Roseimicrobium gellanilyticum: one gene and its partner. The protein of the gene in region 1 interacts with the protein of each later gene in a pairwise test. Links are inferred from orthologs where the notes say so. Each region holds a gene or a part of one and is shown in the gene's direction. Other genes may lie near its edges.

Region 1 (8,940 bases):
GCCAGATGCTGCGCGCAGGGCTGGACCGGAAGTCCTTCCTCGTGGCGCTGGGTGGCGGAGTCATCGGTGACCTTGCGGGATTTGCGGCGTCGATCTTCCTGCGCGGCATTCCGTTCATCCAGATCCCCACCACGGTGCTTTCTCAGGTGGACTCCAGCGTCGGTGGGAAGACGGGCGTGAACACTCCGGAAGGGAAGAACCTGTTGGGCACTTTCTGCCAGCCTGGCCTGGTGCTCGCGGATGTGAGCACGCTCAACAGCCTGCCACAACGGGAGTATGCCGAGGGCTTCGCGGAAATCATCAAGCATGCCGCCATCCGTGATCCGCTCATGTTTGAGGCCATCCAGCAAGTGGCAGATGGGGAAGGGGACCTCGCGGATCTCATCCGGCGCAATGTGGCGATCAAGGCGCGCATCGTGGAAGAGGATGAGCACGAGACCACCGGTACACGTGCACTGCTGAACTTCGGCCACACCATCGGCCACGCCATCGAGGCGAGCGCCGGGTATGGTGAGTTGCTCCATGGCGAGGCGATCTCCCTGGGCATGATTGCCGCTGCGAGTCTGTCCTGCCAGCTCTCCGGCCTGCCGCCGGTGGCACGCGGCAAGATTGCGAACCTCATCAAGCGCTTCAACATGCCCAGCCGTCTTCCCGATGGCATGACTGCGGACACCATCCTCGCCTATATGAAGCACGATAAGAAATTCAGCGATGGCAAGATCCGCTTCGTGCTGCTGCGCTCGCTCGGGGATGCTTTCGTGAGCAAGGACGTCACGGAGGAGAACATTGTGAATGCCATCAAGGGACTGCGCTACTAGCGACGCATTGGGCAGCAGTCATGACACGCACGGAAGCTTACCTCGCGCTGAATCTCCTGCCCAAGATCGGGCCGGTGCGTGTGCAGCGTTTGCTCGACTTCTTTGGTTCGCCGGAGCAGGTGCTCGGTGCGAGTGCGAAGGAGATTGTGCGTGTGGAGGGCTTCGGTGAGGAGCTCGCCGGTGCGGTCGCGGACTGGGAGAATCGCATCGATCTCACGCGTGAACTGCGTCGGGTGAATGAAGAAGAACTGACACTGCTCACACGGGAGGATCCTCTCTACCCGCGCCTGCTGCGGCAGATACATGATCCGCCCGTCCTTCTCTATGTGAAGGGGAAGATCACGGAACGCGATGCGAATGCGCTTGGCATCGTGGGCTCACGTCATGCCACGCAGTATGGATTGGCCACGGCGAAGAAATTTTCCTTCCAGCTCGCGTATGCGGGCTACACGGTGATCAGCGGCCTGGCTCGTGGCATCGATACCGCCGCGCACGAAGGCGCGCTGGCGAGCAAGGGGCGAACCATCGCGGTCATTGGCTCCGGTCATGGTGAGCTGTATCCACCAGAGAACAAGGCGCTGGCAGAGCGCATTGCTTCGCAAGGCGCGGTGGTCAGCGAGTTCCCTGTGGACCGCCCTCCAGACAAGCAGACCTTTCCCCTGCGCAATCGCATCGTGAGCGGCTGGAGCACAGGCATCATCGTGGTGGAGGCACCCACACGCAGTGGCTCGCTCATCACCGCGCAACAGGCTGCCGAGCAAGGGCGCACGGTATACGCGGTGCCGGGAAACATTGACCGACCCAGCTCGCATGGCTGCAACAAGCTCATTCAGGAAGGCGCGAAGCTCATCATGGATGGCTCTGAGGTGCTGGATGATTTGATGACGCTCTTCCCCACGCAGCCGAAGGCCCCAGTGACCTCCGAGTCGAAGCCCTCCGCCATGCTAGCGGGAGATGAAGAAAAGGTCTATGCCGTGCTGGGTACGACGGAAACCCACATCAATGACATTGCCGCCAGCACCGGCCTCGCCATGCCGGTGGTCTCCGCCACGCTGATGAAGCTGGAGATGAAGCGCGTGGTCCGTCCACTGCCGGGCAAGTTCTACGTACGGATGGTGTGATGGGAAGTATGAGACAGTGGGTTACCGCTTTTTGAGAACGAATTTGTAGGCTTTGCCGGCGGGCATCGGGGCCTCGACCATGTGCGCAGGATCATCCATGGAATGCTGGTCGCCGGTTGCCCAGATGTATTCCCAGCCGAAGAAGACCCTGAACTTGCCGGCAGGAAGCGTGGACACGCGGAACTTTCCTTCCGCGTCCGTGGGGGAATCTGCGGCGAGGCTGTCCGCGATGTCCACAAAGCTGGTCTGAGTGGGAACCTCCACAGGAGCAAAGTGCAACTTCACCCCCTGAAGTGGAGCGCCATCCAGTCCAACAACCACGCCCTCCACGGCGTTTGCGGACTCCCGCTGCAACCGTAGTGGGGAGGCTGGACCATTCAGCCTGGCAATCAGCGGTGCGATGCCACGAGTGGCCGGCACCGAGAGGTAGTATAGGCCATCGACATCGAAGTTCATGTGGGGAAGCTCAAAGGTGCCATCGGATTTGATCGGCAGATTGGAGCTGGTGATGCGGTGCGCCGGTTCCTTGTAGATCAGGTAGATGTTGCCGCCTTCCATGGGGGTGCCGTCAGGCTGGAGCACAGTGCCGCGAAGAGTGTCCCCATCGGGAAAGGAGATGTCTTTCCGCATCAGGGGAGTCGCTTCATCGACGACAAACTCCGGTGTCGCGGTGATGGATGTATCGTGGCGGATGAGGATGCGGTACCTGGCATTCAGCGAGACGGGAGAGATGAAGAACCGGGAGCCGTGATCCAGGACCTTGAGCAGCTGGCCGGAGTCGTTGTGCACGGTCTGCCACTCTCCGGCCCGGTCCTCGTATTTTAGCAGGATGAGATAGGGGTCGCTGCGTCCCACTTGAAATCCAGGATACATGCGGATGTCGCCACTGATGGCTCCCGCTGGCTCCATGGGGATGTCGATGTGCAGAGGTCCGTCACCAGCCTCGATTTTCTCCCACTTCCGATCAAACCGGTATCCGGTGATGCCGCCGGAGTAGATGTTCAACTGGGTGTTCAATGGGGCGCGGACTCTGCAAATGCCGTCGGTGACCTTGTGGGAGGTGACGGTCGAGTTCTTGATGACCAGGGGTACTTCACCATTGAAGGGAGGGCTGCCTTTCGGCGTGGTGAATACGAGTTCCACTTCGCGTGTGGCCTCAGCCGAGGGAGTCGCTTTCTCGGGTATCGAGAGACATTTCAAGGTCCCGTCTTCGATGCGGAATCGGAGATCCTTCATGCTCGAGGTGAAGTCGGTTTCCCACTCTTTCTCATAGACTCTCAGTTTGAGCTTTCCCGGGGATAGCTGGCGGAACTCGAAGGAGGCAGTGTTCGATGCGTCTGCCTTCACGCTTAGGGGTAAATCGACCGCGCCTCCGCTTGGGCCGAAATCCTGGTCGAGCCGGAGATAGATGTTGGAGTCCTTCCGCATCACCTTTTTCTCCGGGTCTTCAATCGTGCCGGAGAACACAAGTTCGGGTTCGAGTTCGAACTTGAACACACCACTCTCTCCGCCCATCTGCACAAATTTTCTGCCATAGCCGGGGGCTTCAAGGAGAAGGTCGTAGGTGTCATTGGGATGGCAGATATTGAGTGCCAGCTTTCCCTGGGCATCGGAGGGCTCGGCGTTCATCCGGGGCATGATGCCGTAGCCATAACCGTGGTTGAAGGCTCCGTTATCCCGTCTCCGCATCTCGCACAGCACATTCACTCCAGCAATGGGCTGCTGGGTCCGCGCATCTGCCACCGTGCCGACGATGGGGGTGCTCTTGACGAGTGTCAGCGTGACGGGCTTGTCCTTCTCGAAGCGAACGTCCTGAAAGCGATTCCACTGGTAGCCATAAGCGCGGATGTCGAATCGGAAGCTAAGTCCCTCCAGAGTGTTCCCGGGAATGCAGGTGCCTGCTGCGTCAGTGCGTAATGGTCCTTGCCGATAGAAGTCGCATTCAGGAGCGAGGTAAACGGTGCAACTGAGCTCGGCGTCGGGAATGGGTTGTCCATCCTTGTCCACCAGCTTGAGAACGGCGGGGAATCCTCGTTCGATGACGAGCTCGAAAGCACCGTGGTTCTTGTCTGGACCATCAAACGTGGCCTGAGTTATGGCGGGGGCATACCCAGGAGTCCATGAGCCCACATGCATGCGGCTGCCCTTGCCCCTGACGGTTTCTTGCTGACCAACTCTGTTGCCAGAGTAGAAGGACGTGTAGCCCTTGGACCAGGCGGTGAGGCCGATGTCCTCCTTGGGCTTGGATCCGTCGGCGGTGCGCACAGTGCCGGTAGCCTTGATTTCTTGGGGAGCGGCATTGTCCTCGGTAATCTTCAAGGCCTCGCGTTCTTGATTGATGACGGTGATACGCTCCTCTGGTGTGAGGGCGCGGGCGATGCGAGGAACGGCCAGACCGCAGACGACGAAGTAAAGCGCAATGCCCGCCACACTGGTGATGCCGAAGCGCTCGGGGAGAGATGTGAGGCGGCCGTGCTCGCCGAGGCCGAGGATGCGCTGGATGCGATGTTTCAACGATCCCATGCCGGTGGCGGCGAGGGCGAACTGGGCGCCGCGCCACTCCTCCGCGGCGGCGAGGGCGCGCGCATAGGTTTTGCCATCGCCTTTCCATTGCAGCACGAGGTCGTCGCAGGCGAGTTCGCCAGTTTGACGCACGGTGCTGGCGAGGGCGTGCGCGGCGGGGTTGTGGAAGAGAAGTGTCTCCACCACGGTAACCCAGAACTGGAGGAGGGGATCACGACGCTTCAGATGCGCGAGCTCATGCAGCATGAGGGACTCCACTTCCGCGAGGCTGAGCCGTGAGAGTAGCGACGCAGGAAAACAAATCACGGGGCGCAACCAGCCCACGACGAGTGGGACGCCGAGCGCGGGGCACACCAGCACGCGCACATGGCGAAGACCGGCACGATTGGCCCATTCGACGAACTGGGCAAGCCAAGCAGGCTCTGGATCGGTGCCTGTATGTTTCAGTCCTGCAATCCATCTCCAACCAAAGAGAAGACGGATGGTGAGAAGCGTGAGGCCAGCGAGCCACGCGGTGGCAAACCAGATGGGAAGCTGTGCCACCCATGACGTCTTCGAGGCTTCGGCAACAACAAAGGCGTCGGTGGGGCGCGTGGGTGGTGCGGTGGACAGTGGCACCACGGTGACGTCTGATTTCTCAGGGGAGGCCGCGGGAGGTGGGGGTGCAGGTGATTTGGATGCGGCTGGTGCGATGCTGGCGTAGACGTGTTGTGCGGGTTGCGGCTTTTCCGGTTTGCCGACCTGCATCCAGATCATCGTGATCACCGGGACGAGTGCGAGGGCCGTCAGCGTGAGCCACGCCAGCCGGTGCTTCGCAGCGGCGGAGAGATGATGACGTCCCACGGCAAACACAAGTGCCAGCAGCGCCCAGAGGGTGGCGCCCTGCCACAGCGAATGCACCAGCACCCAGCCGAGGTCTTTGAGCCAGGGGGATTGGAGGAAGGTGCTCATGACTTCTTCGTCTTGCTGGCTGGTTTCGCGTCTTCTTCCGCGTCGAGGTTGTCGAGCAGCTTGCGTATTTCCGCGCGTTCCTCCGCGGACACTTTCTTCGTGGAGAGGGCGCCGAGGACGAGCTGGGCGGCGGAGCCTTCGAAGGCCTGCTGCAGGAGTCGTCCCAGCAGGCTGCGTTGTACGCGCTCTTCCGGCATGGCGGCCTGGTAGAGGTGGGTGCGTTCGGATTCGTCGCGGGTGACGAGGCCCTTCTCATGCATCACCTGGAACTGCTTCAGCACGGTGGTGTAGCTTCCTTTCGCGCCCAGATCCTCCCACACCTGACGCACGGAGGCGGAGCCGAGGTTCCAGAGGACACGCAGGAGAGGGAGCTCTGCCTCGGTCGGTTCCGGACGGGAGGGGTTTCGGACTTTGGGAGGGCGCGGCATGATGGAAAGAGTGGTGTACGATATTAATCGTAATGATGCGCAGAGTTGGTGGAATGGTCAACGATAATAATCGTAGATGTGCTGGTCCGTCGCATTTTCCCGGTCGTGATCCTTGATATGACCCCGGTCTTGTCGGACAAAGCGACCTCCTTCCTCATGGCCAAACCTCCGCCTCCGCCCACCTTCAAGGACAAGATTGCCAAAGTCACGGATCGACTCCTGAGCAAGCACGCAAAACAGGCGCTCACGGACCCTGGGATGCAGAAGTGGGGCATCAACAATCTCATGCGTGCGGCGAAGCGCTACAATCGCTGGCGCTATGGGGAACGGGAGAAGAAGCACCAGAAGGCGTACGACAAGAAACTGACTGAGCTGATGGAAGAGCATGGTGGGCCGGGGCACTATCCGCCGAAGATGGTGATGCAGGATGGTTGGGCGATTGATACCTCCATGTCCCTGCCGGGGCTGGACCGCCTGCTGGATGAGGCAGGGCAGGTCGCCCGTGAGCGTGCAGGAAAGTCACACACCGACGTGCAGCAGCCCTACTTCCGCAATCTCATGGTGTATGAGGATGTGATGAAGTATCCCTCGTGGCTGGACTTTGTCACTTCTCCGGATGTGCTCGCGACGGCCATTCACTACCTCAAGACCATCCCGGTGCTTTCCAAGACGCGTCCTCCGGGGATTCGCTTCATGGAGTCCAATCAGAACCTGGACCCGAATCCTCCGGGGCCCTTCTCCGAAAGCCAGCTCTACCACATGGATCTGCATGACCAGCCTCTGGTGTATGTGCTGGTGCTCATTGATGATTGCACGATGGAGTGTGGTCCGTGGCATTTCCTTCCGGCGTCCGTCTCGGATCGCGCCATCAAGGCGCTCGGCTACCAGAAGCGCGGCGTGCGCTACCGCGTGACGGATGAGGAGATGTACTCCGTGATCGATCCGAAGGAGGCGCAGATCTTTGCCTACCCGAAGGGGACGGTGCTCTTCATCGACTCCAGCCGTTGTTTCCACTACGGCAGCCGCCTTTCCTACAAGCCGCGCCTGCAGATGATGTATGCCTACACCTCCGTGACGCGCTGTGACTTCTCCCAGACCTTCATGCCTGCCTTTCCCTATCCGGTGAAGAAGACAGACTCACGGCTGAGGAAGATGGTGCTGAAGTGAAGGGGGGCGGAATACGGGTCGGAGATTTGGAGTGCTGGAGCTAGCTCCAGCTTTCGGGAGCAGAGCTTGCTCTGCGTGAAGTTACTCATGATGCAGAATATGCTGGAGGGTAGCCACCTCAGTTCTGGCTTCACGGCAGCAAGCTGCCTGCAGAAAGCTGGAGCAAGCTCCAGCAGTCCAAGTTTGCCGCTTCCTCCCGCAACATGGCAAGGGCATGGTACCCGACGGCGGGATGACAACGTGCACCATCCTAGCCCTTCCCATCCAGCAGCGCTTCCACGGTCTTCAGGGTTTCATCCGCGTTCAGGATCTCCACATGGCCGTGGATGAAATGTCTCCAGGACTTCGCTGCCTGTTTCACGCGCAGGTCGGTTTCACTCTGGACGGTGACCACACCGTCATTTTCACCCCTGAGATAAAATGGACCACCCTTGATGGACCCATAGATCAGGTGATGGGTGGTGCCCTTGGGCAAGGGGGTGTTGTACATCTTCACAAGGTAGTCGCTGTTGGGGGCGACATCGATCCATGAGGGCACTGGCTTTTTCAGGTGGCGGATGCCTGCCTCCGCGGCCTTGTGCCCGCCCCAGGGTGTGGAGATGCTGATGAACTCCGGGATGAAGTTGACGCCCTCCTCCGCCACGGCCTCGGTGATGGCGGGTCGCGAGACGAGGCCTCCCATGCTGTGAGCCACCACATGGCACCTGGAGAATCCATGGCGCTTCTTCAGCCCGCGGAGGCCCTGAGCCAGCACATTGGAAACACGGCCCAGCCTCATGCCGCTGGGATAGTGGTAGAACCAGAGCTGGTACTTCGTGCGGTCAAAGTTGTTGATGAAGTAGTGCCAGTCCTGCGGGCTGCCGCCGATGCCATAGACAAAAACGACCGGGATGCGCCTGGGGTCGTAGGGCTCGGTGAAGTAGATGCCGAGGGTGTTCGTGGTGAGGAAATCAAGGGGACGCCAGAGACCGCTGCCGCCGGTGTCCGGGGCAAAGCGTGCCTCATTCAACGAGGCAACGTCTCCCAGTGCCACATTCACCTTTCCACCCAGCTCCAGATTCTCCTTTGGTCGCTCAATGGCGGTACCCTTGGGCAGACCGTGGTCGCGTGTCAGGGCGACGGGGAGGATCTGGCTCACGGTCACGCCATCGGAGAGCGGGCGTGGTGAGATGTCGCGAAGCACTCCCAGCGGCTCACCGGCATCGTACTTGTGATTGTCATTTTCATCCGTGAAGGCGCCGACGCGATAGACCTCTCCCAGCCGCAGGTGAAAGGCGGCCAGCCCGTCTTCACGCACCTCCTGGAATCCTGCCGAGTCCTTGCGCTTGTCCCCGTCCATGCGCCACGCGAGGGCGTAGGTGGGGGCGGGGCCTTTGGGCGCTGGAGTGACCTGGATGGCGATGCCTCCCTGGGCTTCAAGACTCTCCACCTGCTTGCGCAGTCCGAGCAGGGAGCAGGAGGAGAGGAGGCATGCCAGGGAGACGGGGAGCGCGGCGGCGAGACACGGGAGGCGTTTCATAGGGAGTGTGTCGGGGAATCACCAGCACAAGCACAAGCACTGCCACAGCCCGATGGCTGAAGCGTGCTAGTTCATCAGGCTCTCGTACCACATGTCCACGCGCTTCTGCCGGGCGCGCAGTTTCATTTTCCGCTTCTCCTGCTTCTCGTAGTACTTGTCGTTTTTCTCCCTGAGCCTGTGGCTGTACGAGGCGGGGCTTTCATCTTCGTCCGAGGCGCATGAGGCAAGCATGGGCAGGCAGCACAGGGCGAGTGCGGCGCAGAGGAGGGGGCGGAGGCGTTTCATGATTTTCGCAGGGAAAAGAGAAGCACAGGGGTGCCTGAGCCCGCCAGTGCAAATTCGTGAAAATCGCCGGTCAGGGCCATCGGATGGAAGCTTCGCCATGGCGGCTGACGTACCATGGATGATGAGCA
Region 2 (9,007 bases), on another replicon or contig:
CCGCAGGGGCCGGTCTCGCCCATCATCCAGAAGTTGTCCTTCTTGTTCCCGTTCACGATGTGGATGTCCGGGTCGAGACCCACACTACGGAACTTCTCCGCCCACAGATCCCACGCTTCCTGGTCACGCTCGGAGGGGTCACCGGGGTCCGGCTGGTAGATGCTCGCGTACACACGCTGCGGCGGGAACTTGAAGCGCTCCACGATCAATTCCCAGGACCATGCGATCGCCTCCTTCTTGAAGTAGTCGCCGAAGGACCAGTTCCCCAGCATCTCAAAGAAGGTGTGGTGATAGGTGTCCAAGCCCACGTCATCCAGGTCATTGTGCTTGCCACCGGCGCGAATGCACTTCTGCGTGTCCGCTGCACGACCCGGCTTGTAGGGGCACTCGATCTGACCCAGGAAAATCGGCACGAACTGGTTCATCCCTGCATTCGTGAACAGAAGGTTCGGCGAATCCGGCATCAGGCTGGAGGAGGGCACGATGGTGTGCTGCTTGTCCCTGAAGAAGTCGAGGAAGGCTTGGCGGATTTGCGCGGAGGTCATGAGCGTGTCTGGAAAAGGGCGCGCAGACTAGCGCGGGATCGCCCGACGGCATAGGAAAATGTGGCCCCCGGGCGGACTGCCGCCCTTGCCCCGGGGTGGCATTTCCGCTACGGTGCTGTGCAGCTATGGACGACACGCCTCCCACGCCTCCGCCGCAGCCGGGTTCCCAGCCGCCCATGCCACCTTCTTACCCCTCGGGTCAGGCTCTCCCTCCACCACCCCAGCCCCCACCCAACTTCCCCGGCGCTGAGGAAAGGCAGATGGCCATGTGGTGCCACCTCGCCAGCCTCGCCGGCTACCTGGTTCCATTCGGCAATGTGATCGGGCCTCTCGTGATCTGGCTCAGCAAGCGCGAGACCATGCCCCTGGTGGATCGGGAAGGAAAGGAGTCGGTGAATTTCCAGATCTCCGTCACCATCTATGCTCTTGTTTCGCTGGTTCTGGCGTTCTTCTGCATCGGCATTCCCCTGCTCATCGCCGTGGGTGTGTTTGCGGTCGTCTTTGCCGTCCTTGCCTCCATCGAAGCCAGCAAGGGAAACTCGTACAAATACCCTCTCTGCATCCGTTTCATCAATTGACCTGACCGTGGTGCCCTAACACCTCTTCATGCCGCTCCCCATGGATGAGACCAATCCCCAAATCTCCGAAGCACGCCCCGAGGAAAAGAAGGACATACTTGATGCCCTGCTGGACCTCTCCTTCCGCACGGCCATCACGCCGAAGATTGCCCGCTGGCTCTACATCATGGGCCTGGTGATTTCCGGTCTTCTGGCGGCGAGGTGGGTGCTTGCCGCCTTCAGTGTGGGCCAGGGTGGCGGTCTCTTCGCAGGGGTGGTGGCGATCTTTTTCGCCCCCATTCTCTTCGTCATCTACGCCCTCATCACCCGTGTGGCGCTGGAGGTCGTGCTTGCCGTTTTTTCCATTGCAGAGTCACTCAAGAACATCGAGCGCCGGAAGCTGTAGACCGAACCGGAAATCCACCCGGACAACAAAGTCTGGGATTGGTTTCCCCAGGTCGTTGTGATTCCATCCGCACATGACCAACCGCCAGCGCGCGCAGATTTTTCATGAGATGGGCAAACTCCTGCGCGCGGGAGTGCACCTGGATCGCTCGGTGGATCTCCTCCTGGAGCAGGGCCCTGCAGCACCGGTGCGGAGCTGGCTGGAAGGTCTGAAACAGGGGCTCGCCGCCCGACTGAGCGTGGCGGAGGCTGTGGCGAAGAATGGGGCTACGCGTCCCCTTGAAACCAGCCTGCTCGCAGCCGGAGAAAAGGGAGGCAGGCTGGAGAATTCCTTCGAACACCTGGCGAGCTACTATGACCTGCGCCAGCGGAGCCGGGACAAGGCGATTGGAGCGCTCATCTATCCCTTCATCCTCCTGCACCTCGGTCTTTTCGTTCCGGACTTCGGCGGGATCATGCAGGGAAAAGGGCTCGGAGGATTGCTCCCGGACTTTCTAAACCGGCTCATCATCGCCTGGACGTTGATCCTGGCAGTGGGGATAGCTGCGAAGATGGCCTTGAAAGCTGCAACGACGTCCACGGCAATTGACGGGTTGCTGAATTCGATACCCCTCGTGGGCGGTGTCCGCCGCCATTGGGCGCTGGCCCGTTTCTGTCAGGTGTTCCAGACCTGCCTGCTCGCCGCCCTGCGCATCTCGGACACACTGAGGCTGGCTGGCGATGCCTCGCAGAGTGCCGTGCTGGAGGACGCCGGCAAACAAGCGGCAGCGAAGGTGGAAAAGGGTGAGCAACTCACCCCTTCCATGCGCGGTACAGGGGCCTTTCCCATCACCTTCATGCAATCCATCGCCACCGCTGAGGAAACCGGTACGCTCGACATCGAAATGGGACGCTGGGCCGCAGCGGAATCCGAGCTTGCCTCCCAAGCGCAAAACCGGGCAGCGGAATGGCTGCCACGCATCTTCTACGTCATCGTCGTGTTTTACGTTGCGTACCGAATCGTGAGTGGGTTTGCCAGCTACTTCAACGGGTTGAACAGCATGCTGGGTGCGTAGGACCGTCGATAAACAATTCCGGGCTACTTATTCGAACGCCCGCGCATTTCCGGACTGAACATGCCTTCAGTGAGTGGCGGAAATGTTACTCCATTTGCGCCATTGTAATATGGTATGGAATATTTTCTTGCGGCGCATAAGCGCATCTGAAATGATGCGTGCGAGTCCAGAACACACAGCGTTTTCCCCCATCGCGTATCATGGAGTGGTTCTACCTCGCCCTGCTGGCACCCTTTATCCTGGTCCCTGTCGTGCTGCTCTTTGGGTATGCGGGATGCGGCAAGTTTGGCGTCAAACACGAGCTTACGCTCACGCATACGATTGACGGCACCACCGTCACGCTCACCTGGACCGCCGGTCCCGTGGGAACGATGAGATACCAAATCTCACGCGGTGAGGAGGGAGAGGATATCGAACAGATCTCCACGGCCCCCAGCACACAAACCCAGTATGCTGATACAGGCCGCCCGGAACTGGCCAAATATTTCTACACTGTCATCGCTCTGAATGGAGAGAATGACGAAGCAGCAAAGTCCAATCAACTGGAGGTGGACATTCCCCTCCTGGCTCCATCAAATCTCAAGGCCGTTGCGATTGAGGCGAACAAGGTCCGTCTCACCTGGACGAATGACGCCAATTCCAGAGCCAACCGCAACGTGGTTCACCGCTTCCGAGCTGGCACTACCACGGATTTTGTAGACACGGACATTGCCCGCGCAGAGGCGCACGAGGACGTCACGCCATCTGCTGCCACGGATTTCAGCTATCAGATCGCCAGTCGACTGGTCGAGGCCGGAACCTCCGGCACCTCGATCTTCGTACCTCCGACGCCAGTAAACGTCGAGACCACGACTCCCCCACCCCCTGTAGAAAACCCTGTACTGGTCTTCCCCGCCACGCCCGCGCCTCCGCCGACCAGGGAGTCATCCAACGTGGGAGACTGTCTCATCCAACGCTTCCCCAGCGAACAGCTGCGTGCGGGAGGCAACAGACTGCGCGTCACCTTTCGCGCCGCTCCCAATGGTCTGGGATTCAAAAGAGTTACTGTCTCCCAACCCGCTCGCAGCGGAGACGATTTTGACTCTCACACGGATCTGAAAACGATTGAGACCAATTTCGACCTGTCCGCCACTGGACCCACGGTGCGCACTGTCGACTACGTGCTGGACCCGGCTCAGGATCTTCTCATTGCTTTCGACGTGAAGGACAATGCGGGCATGGTGCCCGTGGTAGACGGTGTGGCTGGCTGCACCGTCTATCAGCAGGACAACACCGCGCAGGCAGACAGCATGGAACGCAGCGGCTTCCGGACCTTCAACAACACCCTGGTCATCGTTGAAAAAATCGAGGTCGTATAACCCGCCATGGCCAATTCAATTACGGGACAGTTCGATGCGGCGCTGCAGATCAGCGTACAGCGGATCAATGGGTTGCTGGCCACCATGCACCAAAATCGCTGGGAACGGGAGCAAAACCCCAACTCCAAGCTGGCCACCTTTCCCCACACGGACAAAATCCGACTGGGACCACTGCCGTTTCACATTGACCCTGCCTTGCTGCAGATCGCGGTGTGGTTCCAGAATCGTGGGGAGGGAAACGCCGAAAACGCTCCCAACCCGAATGACTCCGGCCTCTCAAGCTTTTTGAACGGCCTGCCGCCAGAAACAGCTGCGGGACTCATGGAGCATTTTGTGAACTGGCACAGTGCTGCCACCTCTGCCACGGAAGCTGCCGGCAGCATGGCGAGGGGGTTGGCTGAGGTGCAGATTTCCGCCCCGTCCATCAGCCTGGCCAACGGCGACATGAACAAGGTCACCGTGCATGTTTTCATTCGCGCGCGCTACCTCGCGGACAGCCCCAGCCCTCTGCTGCCGGAGCGCATTCACGGAGAGGTGCGCATCGGTTACGAAATGAAGCGTGAAGGAAACTCGCTCAAGGTCGTGCCCTCGGAGGACGACAGCAAGATTTCCTTCATCTCAGCAACCTCGATCGCGCACGTCGTAACGGCTGCCATTACCAAGGAAATCATCTTGCTGGTGCGCGAGCGTTTCCGGCCCAACTTCGTGGATGTCACGAGTGACTTTGGCTTCTCTGCAGCCTTCAAGGCACTGGGCAGCGGTTCCAGCCAGGTGCTCGCCATGCCGGTATCTCTCACGCCGGACGGAGTGCCTGCGGGAAACGTCGACAGCCTGAACAGTGCCTGGTTGGGGAATCAGGATTTCGCGCTGGCCGTGAGCAAGGAGTTCGTGGGAGGGAAATTCGAACCTGCGCTGGCGCCACTGCGCGGTTTCAGCGTGAGGTTCACGGTGAATGTGGATGTCCTGATTTTTGGTTTCAGCGTCGCCGAATTCACGCTGCGAATTCTGGACGCGCGGCTGGAGTGGAGTGCCGGACTCGTGACGCTGAGGATCGATGCCAAGCTCCTGGCATCAGTGGCCTTTGGAGCGATTCGAGATTCCTATGATATTGTCGTGACCCAGAAGATGCGCTTCCAGCTGGCTTCGGGAATGGTCACTCTCACGGCTGTCGACGGCGATCTCCATGTCACCGGCGCACCGACGGAATTTGGCATCCATGATGAGGCGTGGAAAGCCGCGCGTGATGCCCGCAATCGATCATTACCCGCGGTGCAGCAGATGGTTCCCAAGCTGTTCCAGGATGGCGAATCCCCGGGCATCGGCAAAGGAGCGCTCCGACGCATCGGAGTGGCTCTGCGCAGGTTCGACACGAATCTTGCGGTGGCGTACAAGATCCTGGAGGTCAACAGCAGCGGGATCATTGTGCGGGGCGCCATCTCCGGTGGGAAACGCATGGCCCCCATCGCGGACATCGGGAGTGCCGACGGCGGCGACAGCTACACCGCCCTGCATAGCTGGATACCTGGAGGCCGGATCGAAAAGCTGCAGTGGGGCATGTGGGAAAAAGTGCCCTTCCAGAAGGCCCTCGCCACATCCGGGCTGTTGTGGACCCTGCCGTGGGAAGGCATGCCAAAATTCTCCGGGGAGGAGACAGAACATTTCATGTTTCCTCATGCATGGACGCTGCCGCGCAGCACCACGGTGTGCCTCACCATCTATGGCTCCCGGAGGGATCTCAGGGGTGTGGTGGAAGATGATGTGTGGGGAGCGGATAACACCCGCGGGGCGTGCGCTCCGGTGGAACTCCCGCCTATTTTCATCGACGCGCACTGGAAGGAGTTCAAGATCCCCAACATCTGGCCGGACTTCACCGGAGAAGCGATTCTGGAGGATCTCATCTTTGCCCATATCGATGCCTCGGTGCCGGACTGGCCAGGAGGTGAACTGACCACCAATCATCTTGTGCATTTCATGGACTGGAGCGCGGAGCAGCCCATGCAGGTCATCCACGAGGCATTGGGCATGATGAAGAAAAAACAATTTTCTCTTTCGCTCATGGTCGTGGTGCCGCAGGGAAGCCTCAAGGTATCACGCTACGAAATGGAGGAGAAACTCGGCCTCGCGGGTCCCCACGAAAAAATTGGCCAGAAGAAAGGCCAGTCCCCGGTGCACATTCAAGTGGTGGAGGATCTGAACCGAGGCTGGTCTGAAGTGTTCCATGCAAGCGGCACGCCGGCGACATATTTTGTGAATGCACACCGACAGCGGGTCTGGGACATGGATGGTCCCGTGGACCCCGGTGAACTCGCGGCTGTGCTGGACAAGCAGATCGTACCCGCCCCCGCCGCGCGAAATCGGCTTCCCGCACTGGTCACTCGCCCGGGAAACAGCCTGCCTCCCATCAACTTCGTGGATGATCAGGGCAATGCGATGCGCCTGCGGGACTTTTCCAAGAAGGAGCTGAAGCTCTGCTTCTGGAATGCGTCCTCCCGACCGTGCATCCGCGAGTTGCAGCGGTTGGAGGAGATGCAAAAGGCGGATGGCGATCTGGTAGTGGTAGGGCTTTGCGGCGATGAAGATGCGAAGGTAATCTCCCGCATACGTGAGCAGTACCAGCTCTCCATGATTCTGGCGCAGGACCCGGAACGGACCAATGCCCGGAAGCTCAAGGTGCGCTGCTGGCCCACCACACTGAGCATTGGCCATGAGAACATTCTCCACAGCATCCAGTACGGCTACCCGATGAAGGGGGGCCTGGGGAAGGAGTAGCTGGTCCCACGCGGTGGCTCCCCCTGCCAAAAAGTTCTCGGCTGCCATTGCCAGCCGTGGGCAGCTCGGGTAATGCTCGGCCTTTCCCCTTTCTCGGGACCAGACGTTTCCGGAGGTGGGGTAAATATTTGCAATTTGCCCTTGCCTTTTCTGTTCATTCGAACATCATCGGCAAATTCCAAAGAATTCGTCCACTGAACATTCATCCGACACATCATGGCCCGCGCACCCAAAGAAGCACCCTCCTCTGAATCCTCCGCCCAGAACAAGATTGCGGAGGCGCGAGCCCGGAACCTCGACCAGGCGATCCAGCAGATCCAGAAGGATTATGGCGAAGGCGCCATTCTCCGCATGGATGAGAGCTCCAAGGTCGACATCACGGTGATCCCCACGGGGAACCTCCTCATCGACCAGGCCCTCGGTGTGGGTGGCTTCCCCCGCGGCCGCATTGTGGAAGTGTACGGCCCGGAGTCTTCCGGTAAGACGACCCTGACATTGACGGTCATCGCCCAAGCTCAGAAGGCTGGCGGTCTGGCGGCCTTCATCGACGTGGAACACGCCCTCGACCCCAGCTATGCCCGCAAGCTCGGCGTGAAGATGGAAGAACTCCTCGTCTCCCAGCCCAGCAGTGGTGAAGAAGCCCTGCGCATCTGCGAAACGCTCGTCCGCTCGAATGCCCTGGATGTCATCGTCATCGACTCCGTGGCCGCCCTCGTGACGCGCCAGGAACTGGAAGGTGAAATCGGTGATGCCACCGTGGGCGCACAGGCCCGCCTCATGAGCGCTGCACTGAGGAAGCTCACTGCCATCATCAGCAAGGCGCGCACCTGCTGCGTCTTCACGAACCAGATTCGTGAGAAGGTGGGCATCATGTTCGGCAACCCCGAAACGACGCCGGGCGGCAAGGCCCTGAAGTTCTACGCCAGCGTGCGTGTGGACATCCGCCGCATCGGCGCCATCAAGACCTCGGACGGTACCGTGAGCGGCAACCGCACCAAGGTGAAGATCGTGAAGAACAAGCTGGCCCCGCCCTACACGGAGGCTGAATTCGACCTGATGTACAACGAAGGCATCAGCGGTGTCGGTTCGCTGCTGGATCTGGCGCTCGAGTTCGACATCCTGCAGAAACGTGGCTCCTGGATCAGCTACAAGGGCACGCAACTCGCCCAAGGCCGCGATGCCTGCAAGGAAGCCCTGAAGGGTGACGCCACCCTCTATGCGGAAGTCGAGGTCGCCGTGAAGGAGAAGCTCGCGGAGAAAAACGGCACCAGCACCGGCCGCAGCAGTGGCGGCAGCGGCAGCAGCAGTGAAGGTGATTCCGCTGGTGAGTAGTCGAGCATAGCTCGTTTGTATTTCCTCGTTGCTGGGGACACCGCCCGCATGCCGGGCGGTGTTTATGTTTTTATTGGTCTTGTCGAATGCGGTCGGCTGTAGTGAAACTTCAGTCCGTAGCCTGGGCTCCTCGCCATCCAGGTCAACACGTTCGCCTTATGAAAACGTTCCTTCTGCTCCTTTGTGTGGCGGTGAGCTTGAGTGTGGCTCATGCTCAAACTGCACCGCCGCGTCTGATTGTCCGTGCGGATGACATGGGGTATTCGCATGCGGGCAATGAGGCCATCCTGAAGACGTACAAAGAGGGCATTGCGACCTCGGTGGAAATCATCGTGCCGTCACCCTGGTTTCCCGAGGCGGTGGCGATGCTCACGCAGCGTCCCGAGGTGGATGTGGGCATTCATCTTTGCCTGAGCAGCGAGTGGGACAACGTGAAGTGGCGGCCTCTCACCGAGTGCCCCAGCCTGCGTGATGCGGATGGTTTTTTCTTCCCCATGATCTTCCCAAACAAGAACTATCCGGGACGATCGCTCGCGGAGAACAAGTGGAAGCTCGAAGAGATTGAAAAGGAGTTTCGCGCCCAGATTGAACTGGCGCTGAAAAAGATTCCGCGCATCAGCCATGTGACGCATCACATGGGATGTTCGGAACTCAACAGCGAGGTCTCAGCCATGGCCCAGCGACTGGCGAGCGAGTACAAGCTTGCTCTTGGACCTGGAAGCCTGGGAATGAAACGAGTCAGCTATCAGGGGCCGAAAGGGACCTCTGAAGAGAAGATCGCCAGCTTCATCAAGATGCTCGAAGGCCTGGAGGCAGGGAAGACCCACCTCTTTGTGGATCACCCCGGTCTGGATGTGCCTGAGGTGCGGGCGATTCATCACATCGGCTATGAGAACGTGGCCGTGGACCGGCAGGGGGTGACCGATACCTTCACCAGTCCGAAGGTGCGTGAAGTGATCAAGGCGAGGGGTATCCAGTTGATCAGC

The links.
Region 2: the proteins of dprA (region 1) and recA interact in binary tests that used the Bacillus subtilis proteins (3 or more experiments, as listed by UniProt). The link is inferred for Roseimicrobium gellanilyticum from one-to-one orthologs.

Annotation. Positions count from the first base shown.
Region 1 is NZ_QNRR01000008.1:149,346-158,285, forward strand. The notes cover bases 1-2,888. They hold dprA (DNA-processing protein DprA), read left to right. Parts: upstream 1-838; coding sequence 839-1,939; downstream 1,940-2,888. Other genes in these bases: aroB (3-dehydroquinate synthase), read left to right, coding at 1-818; DES53_RS21005 (M56 family metallopeptidase), read right to left, coding at 1,961-2,888. Also shown: more of DES53_RS21005, read right to left, coding at 2,889-5,413; DES53_RS21010 (BlaI/MecI/CopY family transcriptional regulator), read right to left, coding at 5,410-5,841; DES53_RS21015 (phytanoyl-CoA dioxygenase family protein), read left to right, coding at 5,998-7,008; DES53_RS21020 (alpha/beta hydrolase), read right to left, coding at 7,259-8,527; DES53_RS21025 (hypothetical protein), read right to left, coding at 8,594-8,812; DES53_RS21030 (CoA-binding protein), read left to right, coding at 8,910-8,940. UniProt on the Bacillus subtilis protein: Protein that helps load RecA onto ssDNA during transformation. Binds cooperatively to circular ssDNA, is able to bridge different segments of DNA. Favors the loading of RecA onto SsbA- or SsbB-coated ssDNA and formation of RecA-DNA filaments.
Region 2 is NZ_QNRR01000003.1:357,803-366,809, forward strand. Bases 6,009-8,963 are described here. They hold recA (recombinase RecA), read left to right. Parts: upstream 6,009-6,905; coding sequence 6,906-8,021; downstream 8,022-8,963. Other genes in these bases: DES53_RS11460 (TlpA family protein disulfide reductase), read left to right, coding at 6,009-6,689; DES53_RS11470 (polysaccharide deacetylase family protein), read left to right, coding at 8,180-8,963. Outside these bases: alaS (alanine--tRNA ligase), read right to left, coding at 1-545; DES53_RS11440 (magnetosome magnetite crystal formation protein family), read left to right, coding at 722-1,123; DES53_RS11445 (DUF4282 domain-containing protein), read left to right, coding at 1,152-1,508; DES53_RS11450 (type II secretion system F family protein), read left to right, coding at 1,582-2,562; DES53_RS11455 (fibronectin type III domain-containing protein), read left to right, coding at 2,763-3,920; more of DES53_RS11460, read left to right, coding at 3,927-6,008; more of DES53_RS11470, read left to right, coding at 8,964-9,007. UniProt on the Bacillus subtilis protein: Multifunctional protein involved in homologous recombination, DNA repair and competence.